3 regions of the Streptomyces sp. NPDC101776 genome follow, and region 2 is predicted to be linked to each of the others. Evidence: riboswitches for the same ligand, from Rfam matches in the RefSeq annotation. Region 2 holds a riboswitch; each other region holds the start of a gene.
What was found. A riboswitch is a leader RNA that binds a small molecule or an ion and turns the genes downstream of it on or off. The one in region 2 is predicted to bind thiamine pyrophosphate.
Positions count from the first base shown of each region.

Region 1: linked by a shared signal. The riboswitch ahead of thiO (glycine oxidase ThiO) and the one ahead of ACIRRY_RS30365 (thiamine ABC transporter substrate binding subunit) in region 2 are both predicted to bind thiamine pyrophosphate.
Region 3: linked by a shared signal. The riboswitch ahead of thiC (phosphomethylpyrimidine synthase ThiC) and the one ahead of ACIRRY_RS30365 (thiamine ABC transporter substrate binding subunit) in region 2 are both predicted to bind thiamine pyrophosphate.

Region 1 is NZ_JBIWMV010000002.1:1,043,440-1,049,297, forward strand. Features, by position in the region: gene pknB (Stk1 family PASTA domain-containing Ser/Thr kinase) at 1-701, opposite strand, end outside; gene ACIRRY_RS10460 (thiazole synthase) at 806-1,600, opposite strand; gene thiS (sulfur carrier protein ThiS) at 1,604-1,804, opposite strand; gene thiO (glycine oxidase ThiO) at 1,801-2,955, opposite strand; TPP riboswitch at 2,953-3,064, opposite strand; gene ACIRRY_RS10475 (hypothetical protein) at 3,117-3,467, shown strand; gene ACIRRY_RS10480 (NAD(P)/FAD-dependent oxidoreductase) at 3,500-4,729, shown strand; gene ACIRRY_RS10485 (Rv2175c family DNA-binding protein) at 4,794-5,165, shown strand; gene thiE (thiamine phosphate synthase) at 5,257-5,858, shown strand, end outside.
Region 2 is NZ_JBIWMV010000011.1:148,303-154,160, reverse strand. Features, by position in the region: gene ACIRRY_RS30375 (phosphatidate cytidylyltransferase) at 1-1,148, shown strand, start outside; gene rlmN (23S rRNA (adenine(2503)-C(2))-methyltransferase RlmN) at 1,241-2,347, shown strand; TPP riboswitch at 2,379-2,485, shown strand; gene ACIRRY_RS30365 (thiamine ABC transporter substrate binding subunit) at 2,482-3,555, shown strand; gene ACIRRY_RS30360 (ABC transporter permease) at 3,615-5,216, shown strand; gene ACIRRY_RS30355 (ABC transporter ATP-binding protein) at 5,217-5,858, shown strand, end outside.
Region 3 is NZ_JBIWMV010000004.1:245,044-250,901, reverse strand. Features, by position in the region: gene ACIRRY_RS16330 (IclR family transcriptional regulator) at 573-1,307, shown strand; gene ACIRRY_RS16325 (SsgA family sporulation/cell division regulator) at 1,407-1,844, shown strand; gene ACIRRY_RS16320 (YibE/F family protein) at 2,065-3,603, opposite strand; TPP riboswitch at 3,675-3,864, shown strand; gene thiC (phosphomethylpyrimidine synthase ThiC) at 3,857-5,749, shown strand; gene ACIRRY_RS16310 (hypothetical protein) at 5,854-5,858, shown strand, end outside.

The DNA of each region.
Region 1 (5,858 bases), on a different contig from region 2:
GGGACGTCCTCGTGGATGTGCTTGTAGAGCACGATCGCGGCGGAGTCCCCGTCGTGCGGCTTCTGGCCGGTGAGCATCTCGTAGAGGACGACACCGCACGCGTACACGTCGACCCGGGGGTCGGCGGTGCTGCCCTCGATCTGCTCCGGCGCGAGATACGACACCGTGCCGAGCACGGCCCCCGTGGTGCTGGTATGCGTGTCCACGGACCTGACAAGACCGAAGTCGGCGACCTTGACCCGGCCGTCGTCCCCTATGAGCACGTTCTCCGGCTTCATGTCCCGGTGCACGAACCCGGCCCGGTGCGCGGCGCCCAGCGCGGCCAGCACCGGCTCCAGGATGTCCAGCGCGGCCCGCGGCTGCAGCGCCCCGCGCTCGCGCAGCACGTCCCGCAGGGTGCAGCCGGCGACGTACTCCATCGCCAGATAGACGTACGACCGGTCGGCGCCCTGGTCGAAGACCTGCACCACGTTCGGATGCGCGAGGCGCGCCACGGACTTGGCCTCGCGGATGAACCGGTCCACGAAGTGCGCGTCGGCCGCCAGCGTCGGGTGCATCACCTTGAGCGCGAGAACCCGGTCCAGGCGGGTGTCCACGGCCCGGTAGACCGTGGCCATCCCGCCGACGGCGATCCGCGCGTCGACGCGATAGCGGCCGTCGAGCACTTGCCCGACGAGAGGGTCATGAAGGGTCGTATCCACGCAGGTGAGTGTACGAGCCGAGGCTGACAGCACGGTCTTTTCGGCCAGAATCGGGCCGGTACTGAAGCCGACCTGTGACGGATCGCACGCTGGGGAGAGGGCGTTCAGAAGGCCGGGCGTTCCGGGTCCAGCCGTGCCAGTCCCGCTGTCGGGGAGGACGCCTCGGCGAAATACCGACGGGGGATACGCCCCGCCCGGAACGCCAACCGGCCCGCCTCCACAGCCGCCCGCATGCCGGAGGCCATCAGCACCGGCTCCCGCGCCCGCGTCACCGCCGACGCGAGCATCACCCCCGCACACCCCAACTCCATCGCGAACGCCGCGTCGGACGCCGTACCGGCCCCCGCGTCCAGAATCACCGGCACGCGCGCGTGCTCCACGATCAACTGGAAGTTGTGCGGATTGCGGATCCCGAGCCCGGACCCGATCGGCGACCCCAGCGGCATGATCGCCGCACACCCGACGTCCTCCAGCTTCCGCGCCAGCACCGGATCGTCGTTCGTGTACGGCAGCACCGTGAACCCGTCGTCGACCAGCGTCTCGGCGGCGTCGAGCAGCTCGATGGGATCGGGGAGCAACGTGCGCTCGTCGGCGATCACCTCAAGTTTGACCAGTGCCGTCCCGAGCGCCTCCCGCGCGAGCCGGGCCGTCAGCACGGCCTCGCCCGCCGTGAAGCAGCCCGCGGTGTTCGGCAGCACGCGGATACCGAGCCGTTCCAGCACGGACAGCACCGAACCGTGCACGGAGGCGTCGACGCGCCGCATCGCGACCGTCGTCAGCTCCGTACCGGAGGCCACCAGCGCGCGCTCCAGGACGTCGAGGCTGGGCGCACCCCCGGTGCCCATGATCAGTCGGGACGTGAAGGGCGTGCCACCGAGGACGAACGGATCGTCGGCCATGGGTCAGCCTCCTTGGACGGCGGTGAGGACCTCGACGCGGTCTCCCTCGGAGAGGGCGGTCGAGGGCCACTCCGCGCGCGGGACGACGGTTTCGTTGAGGGCGGCGGCCACGCCTGAGGGCGACGGGGTCAGGGTCCGCACGAGGGCGTCGAGCGCCGTGCCGGGATCGATCATCCGGGACTCCCCGTTGACGGAGACGTTCATGCGGACAACTCCGTGAGAGCGAATCGCTTCGGTGTGAACGGGCGTGCCTCGTCCGGGAGTTCACCGGTGGCCAGCGCTTGCGCGAGGGCGTCACCGGTGACCGGTGTGAGCAGCACGCCGTTGCGGTAGTGCCCGGTCGCCAGCAGCAGCCCCGGCAGGGCGGTCGGGCCGAGCAGCGGCGCGTTGTCGGGGGACCCGGGGCGCAGTCCGGCCCGGGTCTCGGTGAGCGGCAGTTCGGTGATCCCGGGCACCAACTCGTGGGCGTCGCGCAGCAGTTCGTAGACGCCGCCCGCGGTCACCGTGGTGTCCCAGCCCAGCTCCTCGCTGGTGGCGCCGACGACCAGCTCGCCGTTCTCGCGCGGCACGAGATAGACGTGGCTGCCGCGCACCACGGCCCGCACGGTCCGGCTCAGGAAGGGCGCGTGGCGCTCCGGCACGGTCAGCCGCAGCACCTGCCCCTTGACGGGCCGTACGGGCGGCAGGGCGTCGTCAGGGACCCCTGCCAGCCGCCCGCTGAGGCTGCCGCCCGCGAGCACCACCTGGTCCGCGCCCAGCGTCTCGCCCTCGCGCGTGACGACCCCGGCGGCCCGCTCCCGTACGACGGTCAGCCGCTCGGCCCACGTCCGGTGGAGGACGACCCCGGCGCGCTCGCAGGCGGCCACCAGCGCGCGTGCCAGCCGCCGAGGGTCGACCTGGTGGTCCCCGTCGACCCGGAGCCCGCCACGCACCCCCGGCGCGAGCATCGGCTCCAGGCGCCGGCACTCGCGTCCGGACAGCCACTCGGAGTCCAGCCCCGACTGGTGCTGGAGGGCGTGCAGTTCACGGAGGTGGGCGCGGTCGTCGGCGTCCAGGGCGACGGCGAGGGTGCCGCAGCGGCGGTAGCCGAGGTCCAGGCCGGTGAGGTCGGTCAGCTCGGCCGCGAAGTCCGGGTAGCGGCGCGCCGAGGCGAGGTTGAGGGCGAGCAGGGTCTGCTCGCCGTAGTGCAGTTCGGTGACGGCGGCCAGCATGCCGGCGGCCACCTGGGCGGCCCCGCCACCCGGCTCGGGGTCCACCAGAGCCGTCGCGAACCCGCGCTGGGCCGCGCGCCAGGCCGTGACCAGGCCGATGATCCCGCCCCCGACGACGAGGACGTCTGACGTACGTGTAGGCATGGGCGTCCAGCCCCTCCCTTCGCCGGCATGACCCGGATCAGGTTCCTACGGTCGGAGGCCGCCAGCCTCCCTCTCAGCCCGGTGCGTCCGGACTCCCGCGAGTGCTTGTACGTTGGCCACCCTAGCCCGTACCCCATGTCCCAGTAAGGGAGCCTCCGTCCATGGCCCGCTCGCTCGACGGTCTCGTCCTCGCCCCGGTCGAGGATCAGGCGCCGGGGCAGGTCGGCACCCGCACCCGGTTCGCGTACCACGAGCGGGACGGCGAGATCTGGGCCGAGTACACGGGCGGCGACGTCGTCCGCGGACATCTCGTCGGCACGCGCGCGGGGGACCGACTCGACTTCCGGTACGTGCAGTTGAAGACCGACGGGACGACGTCCGGCGGGCACTGCGTGTCCGACGTGGTCGAGCTGCCCGACGGCCGCGTGCGCCTGGAGGAGACCTGGGAGTGGGAGTCCCAGGCGGGCAGCGGGACGAGTGTTGTGGAACAGGTCACTGACCGCGCCCCCTGACTGACGATTTGTCAGGTGTCTATGGTGATCGGATGAGCGAGCAGACACGGGGACAGGGCGCGGGGACGGGACGGCGCGTGGTCGTCGTGGGCGCGGGCATGGCCGGGGTGCAGACCGCGGTCGCCCTGCGCGAACAGGGCTTCACCGGCACCGTCACGCTGATCGGCGCGGAACCCCATCAGCCCTACGACCGGCCCCCGCTGTCCAAGGCCGTCCTGCTCGGCAAGGCCGAGGGCTCCGCCTTCGACGTCGACTTCGAGGCGCTCGGCATCGAGGTCCAACTCGGGCGCGAGGTGGTGGGCGTGCGCCCCGCCGACCACGAACTGGACACCGCCGAGGGCCCGGTGCCCTACGACGTCCTCGTGCTCGCGACCGGCGCCGAACCGATCCGGCTGCCGGGCGCCGACGGCATCCCCGGGGTGCATCTGCTGCGCACCCTGGACGACGCCGAGCGGCTGCGGCCGGTGCTCACCAGGCAGCACGACATCGTGGTCGTCGGCGCGGGCTGGATCGGCGCCGAGTTCACCTCGGCCGCGCGCGAGGCGGGCTGCGCGGTGACCGTCGTGGAAGCCGCGGACCGGCCGCTCGCGGGTGCGCTGCCCGCAGAGGTGGCCGCCCCGATGGCCGCCTGGTACGCCGCAGCCGGAGCCACGCTGCGCACCCACGCACGCGTGGCGCACGTCGAACCCGGCGAGGTGGTCCTCGACGACGGCACCCGGCTGCCCGCGGGCGCCGTCGTGGTCGGCATCGGCGCCCGCCCCGCCACCGCCTGGCTGGCGGGCTCCGGCATCGAACTGGGCGCGCACCGCGAGGTCCTCGCCGACGACGGGCTGCGCACCTCGGTGCCGGACGTGTACGCGGTCGGCGACTGCGCCTCCTTCCCTTCGGGAAGGTACGGCGAGCGCCTTCTGGTCCACCACTGGGACAACGCCCTCCAGGGCCCGCGCACGGTCGCCGCGAACATCGTGGGGGAGACCCCGGCGGTCTACGACCCGGTGCCGTACTTCTGGTCGGAGCAGTTCGGCCGTTTCGTCCAGTACGCCGGCCATCACGGGTCCGCCGACACCACCCTGTGGCGCGGTGACCCGGCCACCCCGGCGTGGAGCGTCTGCTGGCTGCGCGAGGACCGTCTGGTGGCCCTCCTGGCGGTCGGCCGCCCCCGTGACCTGGCCCAGGGCCGCCGCCTGATCGAGTCGGCGACCCGGATGAATCCCGTATTGCTTGCGGACCCTTCTCTGCCGATGAAGGCGGCTATCGCCTAGTTCGTACCCCCGGGTCGGACCGGCCCGACTTCCGACTGTCAGTCCGGGATGGCACGCTGTTTACGTGACCGAGATTGACGCAAAGATCGATGCTCTCGTCCCCGCCTGGCTCACGCTGCCCGACATCGCAGAAGTGCTCGATATCGAGGTGACACGCGTGCGGCAGCTGGTCAAGGAGGGCCAAGTCATCGCCGTACGCCGTGGTGAGAACCGCGCACTGCACGTCCCCGCCGCCTTCATCGACGGGGCCGAGCAGAAGGTCGTCAAGGGCCTCACGGGGACCCTGACGCTCCTGCGGGACGACGGCTTCTCCGACGAAGAGATGCTCGAATGGCTCTTCACCCCCGACCCCAGCCTGCCCGGCACCCCCGCGCAGGCCCTGAGCGAGAATCGCGGCACGGAGGTGAAGCGCCGCGCCCAGGCGCTCGCCGTCTGACCCGCACGACCGACCGGTGTTCGGGCCGCGGCGACGTTCGTCCGCGGCCCGAACACGGCATCACGACGCCATGACAACGGGGGACACACGCATGCCCGACACCACCACCACCACCACCGCGGCCGCCGCCGCGCGCGCCGAACTCGCCGACGCCCGGGTCTACCTCTGCACGGATGCCCGCAGACGCCAGGGCGACCTCGCGGAGTTCCTGGACGCGGTCCTGGCCGGCGGGGTCGACATCGTGCAGCTGCGCGACAAGGGCATGGAGGCCGCCGAGGAACTGGAGCACCTCCGGGTGTTCGCCGACGCCTGCGCCCGGCACGGCAGGCTCCTCGCGGTCAACGACCGCGCGGACGTGGCCCACGCCGCCGACGCCGACGTACTGCACCTGGGCCAGGGCGACCTCCCGGTCCCCGCCGCCCGCGCGATCCTCGGCGACGACATCCTCATCGGCCGCTCCACGCACGCCGAGCACGAGGCCGCCGCGGCCGCCGTCCAGGAGGGCGTGGACTATTTCTGCACGGGCCCGTGCTGGCCCACCCCCACCAAGCCCGGCCGGCACGCCCCCGGCCTCGACCTGGTCCGGTACACGGCCGCCCTGGGCACCGACCGCCCCTGGTTCGCCATCGGCGGCATCGACCTCGGCAACCTCGACGAGGTGCTCGAAGCGGGCGCCCGCCGGGTCGTCGTCGT
Region 2 (5,858 bases):
GGGGGCCGTCCGACCAGGGGCCTGTCCAGGGGGCTGCCCCGGCGGGTCCCACGTACGATGCGCCTGAGGCGCAGCAGACTCGCCCCATGCCCATCGTGCCCGACGAGCCCGCATACGGCGGACACCAGGATGACGACCGGGGGGCCGCTCGGCTGAGCGGCCCCTTGTTCCGCGACGAGACGCAGCAGCCGCCGTACGACGTACGGCAGTCGCCGTCGTACGACCCGCGGACGCAGCCCTCTGACACGCCGCAGGCGCAGCCCTACGGGGCGGTGCCGCAGAATCCGGAGCCCATGCCCGACGTCCCGCCACCGGCACCCGCCCCGCAGAAGAAGAGCGCGGGCCGGGACCTGGGTGCGGCCATAGGGGTCGGGGTCGGGCTCGCCGTGGTGATCGTGGCGTCCCTCTTCGTGGTGAAGGCCGCGTTCGTCGGAGTGATAGCGGTCGCCGTCGTGGTCGGTCTGTGGGAGCTCACCTCGCGGCTCCAGGAGCGCAAGGGCATCAAGGCGCCCCTCGTGCCCCTGGCGGTCGGCGGTGCGGCGATGGTCGTCGCCGGATACGTCCGGGGTGCCGAGGGCGCCTGGGTCGCCATGGCGCTCACGGCGCTCGCCGTCCTCGTATGGCGGATGACGGAACCGCCGGAGGGCTACCTCAAGGACGTCACGGCGGGCGTCTTCGCGGCGTTCTACGTGCCGTTCCTGGCCACGTTCGTCGCCCTGATGCTCACCGCCCACGACGGCGCCTGGCGGGTCCTGACGTTCCTGCTGCTGACCGTGGTCAGCGACACCGGGGCGTACGCCATCGGCTGGCGCTTCGGCACGCACAAGCTCGCCCCGCGCATCAGCCCCGGAAAGACCCGCGAGGGCCTGTTCGGAGCGGTGTCCTTCGCGATGGTGGCGGGCGCGCTCTGCATGCAGTTCCTGATCGACGACGGCAGCTGGTGGCAGGGTCTCGTCCTGGGCCTCGCGGTCGCGGCCAGCGCCACCCTGGGCGACCTCGGCGAGTCCATGATCAAGCGGGACCTCGGCATCAAGGACATGGGCACGCTGCTGCCGGGCCACGGCGGCATCATGGACCGGCTTGACTCCTTGCTGCCGACGGCGCCCGTGGTGTGGCTGTTGCTGGTGCTGTTCGTGGGATCCGGCTGAAATACGGCCTGACCTGCGGTTCTGTACGTGAGGGGCTCGTTGTCCACAGGGCGGCGAGTCCCTCTTCGTATGTCTGCGACACTGGTAGGGCCATGCCTAAGCCCGGAGAACTCACATTCGTCGCCCCCCGCGGAGCCCAGAAGCCGCCGCGGCACCTTGCCGATCTCACGCCCGCGGAGCGCAAGGAAGTCGTCGCCGCGATCGGGGAGAAGCCGTTTCGCGCCAAGCAGCTCTCGCAGCACTACTTCGCGCGCCTCGCGCACGACCCGGCGGAGTGGACCGACATCCCCGCCGGTTCCCGCGCCAAGCTCCAGGAGGCGCTGCTTCCTGAGCTGATGACCGTCGTACGGCATCTGTCGACCGACCAGGAGACCACCCGCAAGACGCTGTGGCGGCTGTTCGACGGGACGCTCGTGGAGTCCGTGCTGATGCGGTACCCGGACCGGGTCACCATGTGCATCAGCTCGCAGGCGGGCTGCGGGATGAACTGCCCGTTCTGCGCGACCGGTCAGGCCGGCCTGGACCGCAATCTGTCCACCGGCGAGATCGTGCACCAGATCGTGGACGGCATGCGGGCGCTGCGGGACGGCGAGATCCCGGGCGGACCTGCCCGTCTCTCCAACATCGTCTTCATGGGCATGGGCGAGCCCCTCGCCAACTACAAGAGGGTCGTCCAGTCCATCCGCGCCCTCACCGACCCCGAGCCGGACGGCCTCGCGCTTTCCCAGCGCGGGATCACCGTCTCGACGGTCGGACTGGTTCCGGCGATCCACCGCTTCTCCGACGAGGGCTTCAAGTGCCGCCTCGCGATCTCGCTGCACGCGCCTGACGACGACCTGCGCGACACCCTGGTCCCCGTCAACACCCGGTGGAAGGTCCGCGAGGTCCTCGACGCCGGCTGGGAGTATGCCGCGAAGTCGGGACGCCGGCTGTCCATCGAGTACGCGCTGATCCGCGACATCAACGACCAGGCGTGGCGCGGCGACCGCCTCGGCCGCCTCCTCAAGGGCAAGCCCGTGCACGTCAACCTGATCCCGCTGAACCCGACGCCGGGCTCGAAGTGGACCGCCTCCCGTCCCGAGGACGAGAAGGCGTTCGTCGAGGCCATCGCGGCTCACGGGGTGCCGGTCACCGTCCGGGACACCCGTGGCCAGGAGATCGACGGAGCGTGCGGCCAGCTCGCGGCCACCGAGCGGTAATCTTCACCCGTACCACCTGTACGTACACCTTCATATCCGACAGGGGAGCGCGCAGCGCTGAGAGTGCGGCAATCGGGCCGCAGACCCTCTGAACCTCGCCCAGGTCATTCTGGGTAGGAAGTTCGGTCATCACCGTGAACACCAAGAAGTACTGTGCTGTCCTCGTCGGCCTCGGCCTGGTCGCGCTCTCCGCGTGCGGGTCAGGGTCGGACGGGAGCAGCGGAGACTCCAAGACCGTCACCCTCGTCAGCCACGACTCGTGGGCCGTCTCGAAGAGCGTCCTCAAGGACTTCGAGAAGCGGTCCGGCTACACGGTCAAGGTCCTCAAGGACGGCGACGCCGGCCAGGCCGTCAACAAGGCGATCCTGACCAAGGACAACCCCCAGGGCGACGTCTTCTTCGGCGTCGACAACACCCTGCTCTCCCGCGCGCTCGACAACGGCCTCTTCCAGTCCTACGACGCGAAGGGCTCCGCCACCGTCAAGCCCGCGTACCGCGTCGACGAGGCCAAGCACCGGGTCACGCCCATCGACACCGGCGACATCTGCGTCAACTACGACAAGGCCTACTTCAGCAAGCACAAGCTGACCCCGCCGGCCTCCTTCGCTGACCTGGTCGAGCCCGCGTACAAGAACCTCCTCGTCACCGAGAACGCGGCCACCTCCTCACCCGGCCTCGGCTTCCTGCTGGGCAGCGCGGCGCAGTTCGGGGACGACGGCTGGCAGGCGTACTGGAAGAAGCTCCAGGCGAACGGCGTGAAGGTCGTCGACGGCTGGGAGCAGGCCTACGACCAGGAGTTCTCCGGTTCGGCCGGCGGCAGGAAGGCGGGCGGTGACCGGCCCCTCGTCGTCTCCTACGCCTCCTCGCCGCCCGCCGAGGTCATCTACGCCGACCCGAAGCCGACCACCGCGCCCACCGGGGTGTCGTACGGCACCTGCTTTCGGCAGACCGAGTACGCGGGACTGCTCAGCAACGCCAAGAACACCAAGGGCGGCAAGGCCTTCATCGACTTCCTGCTGACCAAGGAGTTCCAGCAGGACATGCCGCTCAACATGTTCGTGTACCCGGTGATCCAAGGCGCCCAGGTGCCGCAGGAGTTCGTCGAGTACGGTCGCCAGGCCCCGGATCCCGAGACCATGGCCCCCGCGAAGATCGCCGCCAACCGGGACCAGTGGGTCAAGTCGTGGACCTCGCTCGTACTGAAGTAGCGGAAGAGGCACCGCGCAAGTCCCTTAAAAACAGGGGTGGTGCGACACGGCTCGGCCTCATGGCCCTGCCCGTCGCGTTCTTCGCGGTGTTCTTCGCCTACCCCGTCGCGGCCATCGTCGGACGGGGTCTCAAGGCCGACGGCGCCTGGCAGTTGGGCCGTATCGGGGACGTGCTGGCCCAGTCCGACATCCGGCACGTCCTGTGGTTCACCACCTGGCAGGCGCTCGCCTCGACCGCGCTCACGCTGCTGATCGCGCTCCCCGGCGCGTATGTCTTCGCGCGCTTCGACTTCCCGGGACGGCAGGTGCTGCGGGCCGTCGTGACGGTCCCCTTCGTGCTGCCCACGGTCGTCGTCGGCACGGCCTTCCTCGCGCTCGTCGGCCGGGGCGGACTCCTCGACGACCTGTGGGGCGTACGGCTGGACACCACCGTGTGGGCCATCCTGCTCGCGCACGTCTTCTTCAACTACGCGGTCGTCGTACGGACGGTGGGCGGCCTCTGGGCCCAACTCGACCCGCGTCAGGAGGAGGCCGCCCGGATGCTCGGCGCCTCCCGGCTGCGGGCCTGGCGGAAGGTGACGCTGCCCGCGCTCGCGCCCGCCGTGGCCGCCGCCGCGCTGATGGTGTTCCTGTTCACCTTCACCTCCTTCGGTGTGGTGCAGATCCTCGGCGGTCCGACCTTCTCGACCCTCGAAGTGGAGATCTACCGCCAGACCTCGGAGATCTTCGACCTCTCCACGGCGGCCGTGCTCACGATCGTCCAGTTCGTCGCGGTCGGCGCGATCCTCGCCGTCCACGCCTGGACGGTACGACGGCGGGAGACGGCCCTACGGCTGGTGGACCCGGCGGTGACCGCGAGGCGCCCGCGCGGGGCCGGCCAGTGGTCCCTGCTCGCCGGAGTGCTGGTCTCCGTCCTGCTGCTGCTCGTGCTGCCGCTCGCCGTGCTGGTCCAACGGTCGCTCGACACACCGGATTTCGGCTATTACCGGGCGCTCACCCACGACGACGGCGGCACCTTCCTGGTCCCGCCGATCGCCGCGATCGGCAACTCGCTGGAGTACGCCGTCGGCGCCACCGCCATCGCCGTGGTGATCGGCGGACTCGCCGCCGCGGCCCTGACCCGGCGCGATGCCGGGCGGCTGGTGCGGGGCTTCGACGCGCTGCTGATGCTGCCGCTCGGGGTGTCGGCGGTGACGGTCGGCTTCGGGTTCCTGATCTCACTCGACAAACCCCCGCTGGATCTGCGGAGTTCATGGATCCTGGTACCGCTCGCGCAGGCGCTGGTGGGCGTTCCCTTCGTCGTACGGACCATGCTGCCCGTGCTGCGGGCGGTGGACGGGCGGCTGCGGGAGGCGGCGGCCGTGCTCGGGGCATCGCCGTGGCGGGTGTGGCGGGAGGTCGATCTGCCGCTCGTGCGGCGGGCGTTGCTGATCGCCGCCGGGTTCGCGTTCGCGGTGTCGCTGGGGGAGTTCGGCGCGACCGTGTTCATCGCGCGGCCCGACAACCCGACGCTGCCGGTCGCGGTGGCCCGGCTGCTGTCCCGGCCCGGTGACCTCAACTACGGCCAGGCGATGGCCCTTTCGACGATTCTGATGGTGGTGTGCGCGGTGGCCCTGCTGGTCCTTGAGCGGCTGCGCACCGACCGGACCGGGGAGTTCTAGATGCCGCCGAAGACGTCGCCGAACATGCTGCTCGGTCTCGCGGGCGCGACCGTACGGTTCGGCGGCCGCCCGGTGCTGGACGCCGTGGACCTCGGGGTCGCCGAGCACGAGATCGTGTGCCTGCTCGGGCCCAGCGGCAGCGGCAAGTCCACGCTGCTGCGGGCGGTCGCCGGGCTCCAACCCCTGGACTCCGGGCGGGTGTTGCTCGACGGCCGGGACCAGTCGACCGTGCCCGCGCACAAGCGGGGGGTGGGCCTGATGTTCCAGGACCATCAGCTGTTCCCGCAGCGGGACGTGGCCGGCAACGTCGCCTTCGGCCTGCGCATGCACGGAGCGTCCAGGCAACAACAAGAAGTCCAGGTCGGCGAGTTGCTCGATCTCGTCGGACTGCCGGGCGCCGCCCGCCGAGCCGTCGCCGGGCTGTCCGGCGGTGAGCAGCAACGGGTGGCACTCGCCCGCGCCCTCGCGCCCCGTCCCCGTCTCCTCATGCTCGACGAACCGCTCGGCCAGCTCGACCGGTCACTGCGGGAGCGGCTGGTCGTCGAACTCCGTGAGCTCTTCGGCGCGTTGGGCACGACCGTGCTCGCGGTCACGCACGACCAGGGCGAGGCCTTCGCGCTCGCCGACCGGGTCGTGGTGATG
Region 3 (5,858 bases), on a different contig from region 2:
AACCGGTGATCGGTAACAGGAATCACCGGTTCCCTCGGGCGGGGGAAGTTTTCCGGACAGGCCGTCTGCGGGCGGTGGCGGGCGGTTAAAGTCCGGAATTCGACGCGGGGACGAACCCCGCGGGCGGCGCACCCCCTCCCCGTGTTCCCCGCACGGGCTGCCCCCTCGCGCTCCGGAAGTGACCCTTGGCCACGGTTGACACCGCACCCGTAGAACCACACGCACGCCCGACCCTGCCCGTCCCGCCCGTCCTGCCCATTCCGTCCACATGGCCGCGATCGGTGGCGGTCCCCGCGCAACTGCGGCCGGTCGCACAGCCGGGGCCGGTGGCGCCGGTAGACCCGGTGTCACAGTCGAGTTCGGTGGCGCAGCAGCGGCCGGTGACAGAGCAGCGCCCGGTGGCGACCCCGCCGCGGCAGCGTTCCGCAACGGCCATTGCCCATCAGGGTTCCGAGACGGTCACCGACCATCAGCCTTCGGCTACGGTCACCGACCAGCCTCGCTTCACCGCAGCCCCTGACCCGCAGCGCAACGCGTCGGCCCCCGACCCGCAGCAGCCCGCCGCCACCCTCATCGGCTCCGTCCAACGGGCCATGCGCCTGCTGGAGTCCGTCGCCGGGCACGGGCACGGAGCCCCCGCCAAGCAACTGGCCCGCGAGACCGGCCTCGCCCTCCCCACGGCGTACCACCTGCTGCGCACCCTGGTGCACGAGGGCTATCTCCGCCGCGACAAGGGGCTGTTCTTCCTCGGCGAGGCGGCCGAGCGGCTGAGCAGCAGCGGAGCGCGGGAGAAACGTCGCAGCACGATCGTCGACGCGCTGGCGCAGTGGCGGGATCTGATCGGTGCGCCGGTGTACTACGCGATGTACCGCGACGGCGAGATCGAGGTCCTGTGCGTCTCCGACACCCCCGGCAATCCGGCGGTCGAGGAGTGGGCGGACTTCCGTGAGACGGGGCACGCGCACGCGATCGGCCAGTGTCTGCTGGCCCAGTTGGACGAGGACGTCCGCCGCGACCACCTCGACCGCTACCCCGTGGGGTCCCTCACGCCGTACACCGTGCGCGACAGCCATTCCCTGGTGCGGCGCCTGGACCGGATGGGGCGGACGGAGCAGGTTGTGGAGCGTCAGGAGTACGCGCTGGGGACGGTCTGCGCGGCGATTCCGATCACGCTCGGCGCCATGGCGGCCACGATGGCCATCTCCCTGCCCGCGCATCAGGCCGATCGGCTGCCGGCCGCGGCGCGGCAGTTGGAGACCGAGGTCGGCAGGCTTCTGGGGTCGCTCGCACTCTCTATCAGTATCTGAAAACTTACTCCTTGTGATCTAACGTGTACGTTCAGCAATATTCCTTCAGTGTCACGGGGATCATTCCCGGCCATACGACGGCAGTTGACGGGATAGGCGATGCGTGAGTCCGTACAGGCAGAGGTCATGATGAGCTTCCTCGTTTCCGAGGAGCTCTCCTTCCGTATCCCGGTCGAGCTGGGCTACGAGACATGCGATCCGTACGCCGTGCGGCTGACCTTCCATTTGCCGGGAGACGCCCCGGTGACCTGGACCTTCGGCCGGGAGCTGCTGATCGACGGGGTGGGTATCGCGTGCGGGGAAGGTGATGTCCGGATCGAGCCGGTCGATCCCGAGATGCTGGGCGAGGTGCTGATCCGGCTTCAGGTGGGCGGCGACCAGGCGCTGTTCCGCACCGGCGCGGCACCGCTCGTGGCGTTCCTCGACCGCACCGACCGGCTGGTTCCGCTCGGTCAGGAGGGCGCCCTCGCGGACTTCGACACCCACCTCGACGAGGCGTTGGACCGCATCCTGGCGGAGGAGCAGAGCGCGGGCTGAGGCGATGCCGTGAGTGTGAGGTGGGAGGCTGGCGTAACGCTTCTGCGCGGCTCTGTACGGCGGTTCTCGCGGGTCTGCCTCGGTGCGGCGGCCTTTCCCCAGGGTCTGTCTCAGCGCTTTCGGAGGACGACGCCTCCCGCAGCCTGTCTCAGTCCGTGCGGCGACGGCCCTTCCACAGCGCTCCTCAGCCTGTGAGGCGACGGCGCTCCCGCCGCCCGCCTCAGTGTTTGCGGCGACGGCCCTTCCCGCCTCGCGCCGCGCCGGGCTTGGCGCCCGGCGCCGGCGTGGCCGTACTCGACGTGGCCGAACCCCCCGCAGCCGCACCGGCACCCGTCGCACCCGCACTGGCACCGGCGCCCGCCGGAACCGCCTCCCGTCCCGGTCGGTCCGCCGAGACCACCAGGGCCGCGAGGGCCGTGGTGACCGGCACCGACGCGACCAGGCCGATCGAGCCCACCAGCGTGCGCACGATCTCCTCCGCGACCAACTCGCTGTTGGCGACCGCCCCCACGCTGCTCTGCGCGATGGAGAAGAGCAGCAGCAGCGGCAGCGCGGCGCCCGCGTAGGCGAGGACGAGCGTGTTGACCACGGAGGCGATGTGGTCGCGGCCGATGCGGATGCCGGCGCGGTACAGCCCGCGCCAGCCCATCGAGGGGTTGGCCTCGTGCAGCTCCCAGACCGCCGAGGTCTGGGTGACCGTCACATCGTCGAGCACGCCGAGGGAGCCGATGATGACGCCGGCGAGCAGCAGACCGCTCATGTCGATCGACGGGTACAGCCCGTGGATCAGGCCCGTGTTGTCGTCCGTGTTGCCGGTCAGCGCGGCCCAGCCGATGAACACCGAGCCCAGGACACCGATCAGCACCAGCGACATCAGGGTGCCGAGCACCGCCACGGACGTACGGGCCGACAGCCCGTGGCACATGTAGAGGGCGATCAGCATGATGGCGCTCGATCCGACCACCGCCACGATCAGCGGGTTCGAGCCGTGCAGGATCGCGGGCAGGATGAAGAAATTCAGGATCATGAAGCTGATGGCCAGCGCGACCAGCGCCATGACACCGCGCAGCCGGCCCACCACCACGACGGCCAGTGCGAAGATCCCAGCGAGCAGGGCCATCGGGAACTTGCGGTTCACATCGGTGACCGAGTACTGGAGATCCCTGGGCGCGGAGGGCTCGTAGGCGACCACGACCTTCTCGCCCTGGTGCAACTGCCGTGACTGGTCGGGCTGCACGATCTCCGTGAACGTACGGCCCTTGTCCTTGCCGGTGCTGACCGTGACCGTGGCCTTCTTGCAGGTGCCGCCCGCCTCCTGCTGCGCGGAGGAGCCCTCGGCGGTGGAGGTGTCGCTGGTCGCGCTGCCGCCCGAGGCGTTCACCGACGCGCAGCTCACGCTGACGACCTTGGTCACCGTCGCCTGTTGGGTCTGCCGGTCGAAGCCGACTCCGGTGCGCTTGTGCGAGGGGGCGCCGCCGGGCCAGAGGACCACCATGCCGACCACGACCGCCACGGTGAACGGGATCAGGATCGCCGCGATGACCTTCCGGAGGTGACGGGAGACGGGGGCGGCGGGGCCATGGCTGTGTGAGTGACCGTGTCCGCCGCCCGCACCGGAACCGTGCCCGCCGTCCCCATGGGAACCGTGGTCGTCGCCGGACCCGGACCCGGGGCCTTGGTCGCCTCCGGAGCCGTGACCGTGATCGTGGCCATGCGGCGGCCCGGTCGGCGGGTACGGGGGCTGCTGTGTCGTGGTCACCGCCCGATCATCGCAAGAACGCCGGAGGCCCACTGTTCACCGCGCCACTTATGGCGCTAGCGTGGAGGCACCTTTGCACACGCGGGAGCTCGGAGCACCGGGCTGAGAGGGCGCTGACCTTCGTCTCTGCGATGTTTCACGGGAAACGTCACCTGAATCGAGTGATGTTTCACATGAAACATCGGCTGACGGAAGCCGCTGCGTCGACCGCCGAACCTGTTACCGGGTAATGCCGGCGTAGGGAGTAGGTCTCATGACCAACAAGGACGCACACACGTCTGCCTTCAGCCAGGACGAATGCCTCATTTCGGGCGAGGGATTGGCGCGGGCCGAGCAGCCGACGAGGGCCGAGGAGTCCGCGGCGGCCGAGCAGCCCACGGAGGCGGCCGAGCCCGCGGATGCCGGGAAGTCCATCGGCTGGCACAAGGGGTACGTCGCGGGCTCGCGCCCCGATCTGCGGGTGCCGGTCCGTCAGGTGCACCTCACCAACGGGCAGTCCGTGACGCTGTACGACACCTCCGGCCCGTACACCGATCCGCTCGTCGACACCGAGGTCCGCAGGGGGCTGCCACCCCTCCGGGAGAACTGGATCATCGCTCGCGGCGACACCGAGGAGTACGCGGGCCGGCCCGTCCGCCCCGAGGACGACGGGATCAAGCACACCTCGCCGCGCGGTGGACTGCGCAACCTCGACGCGGTCTTCCCCGGGCGGCCACGGCAGCCGCGGCGTGGACGGGACGGCGTGGCGGTCACGCAACTCGCCTACGCGCGACGGGGTGAGATCACGCCCGAGATGGAGTTCGTGGCCGTACGGGAGAACGTTTCGCCCGAAGTGGTCCGTGAGGAGATCGCGGCAGGGCGGGCGGTGTTGCCGGTCAATGTGAACCATCCGGAAATCGAACCGATGATCATCGGCAAGCGGTTCCTGGTGAAGGTCAACGCCAACATCGGCAATTCCGCGGTCACTTCCTCGATCGAGGAGGAGGTCGAGAAGATGACCTGGGCGACCCGTTGGGGCGCCGACACGGTCATGGACCTGTCCACCGGCCGCAACATCCACACCACCCGCGAGTGGGTGCTGCGCAACTCCCCCGTCCCCATCGGCACGGTGCCGCTCTACCAGGCGCTCGAAAAGGTCGACGGCCGCGCCGAGGAGCTGACCTGGGAGATCTACAAGGACACGGTCCTCGAACAGGCCGAACAGGGCGTGGACTACATGACCGTCCACGCGGGCGTACGGCTGCCCTTCGTACCGCTGACGGCGAACCGCAAGACGGGCATCGTCTCGCGCGGCGGCTCGATCATGGCGGCCTGGTGCCTGGCCCACCACAAGGAGTCGTTCCTCTACGAGAACTTCGAGGAGCTGTGCGAGATCCTCGCCGCCTACGACGTCACGTACTCGCTGGGCGACGGTCTGCGGCCGGGTTCGATCGCGGACGCCAACGACGAGGCGCAGTTCGCCGAGTTGAGGACGCTCGGGGAACTCAACACGATCGCGAAGCGTTTCAACGTACAGACCATGATCGAGGGCCCGGGACATGTCCCGATGCACAAGATCAAGGAGAACATCGACCTTCAGCAGGAGATCTGTGATGAAGCCCCGTTCTATACGCTCGGCCCGCTGACGACGGACGTCGCGCCTGCGTACGACCACATCACTTCCGGCATCGGTGCCGCGATGATCGCCTGGTGGGGCACGGCCATGCTCTGCTATGTCACGCCCAAGGAGCACTTGGGCCTGCCCAATCGTGACGACGTCAAGACCGGCGTCATCACCTACAAGATCGCCGCCCACGCAGCCGACCTCGCCAAGGGGCACCCAGGTGCGCAGGAGTGGGACGACGCGCTGTCCGACGCCCGCTTCGAGTTCCGCTGGGAGGACCAGTTCAACCTGGCCCTCGACCCGGACACGGCACGGGAGTTCCATGACGAGACGCTCCCGGCGGAGCCGGCCAAGACGGCACACTTCTGCTCCATGTGCGGGCCGAAGTTCTGCTCGATGAAGATCAGCCAAAGCATCACGGCGCAGTTCGGCGGTACGGCGGCCGCGGGGGCGACGGCCGAGGAGGTCGCCGAGGGGATGCTGCAGAAGTCGAAGGAGTTCGCGGAGAGCGGGAACCGGGTGTACCTGCCGCTGGCGCACTGACGTCCGTAGGTTGGCGCCGTGCCGGAGGCCGGGGGGCTTCGGCACGGCGGCGCCATCGTGCGTAGGGGGATTACGGGGATAACGGGGATGAGGGGGGTGGAGTCTTGAT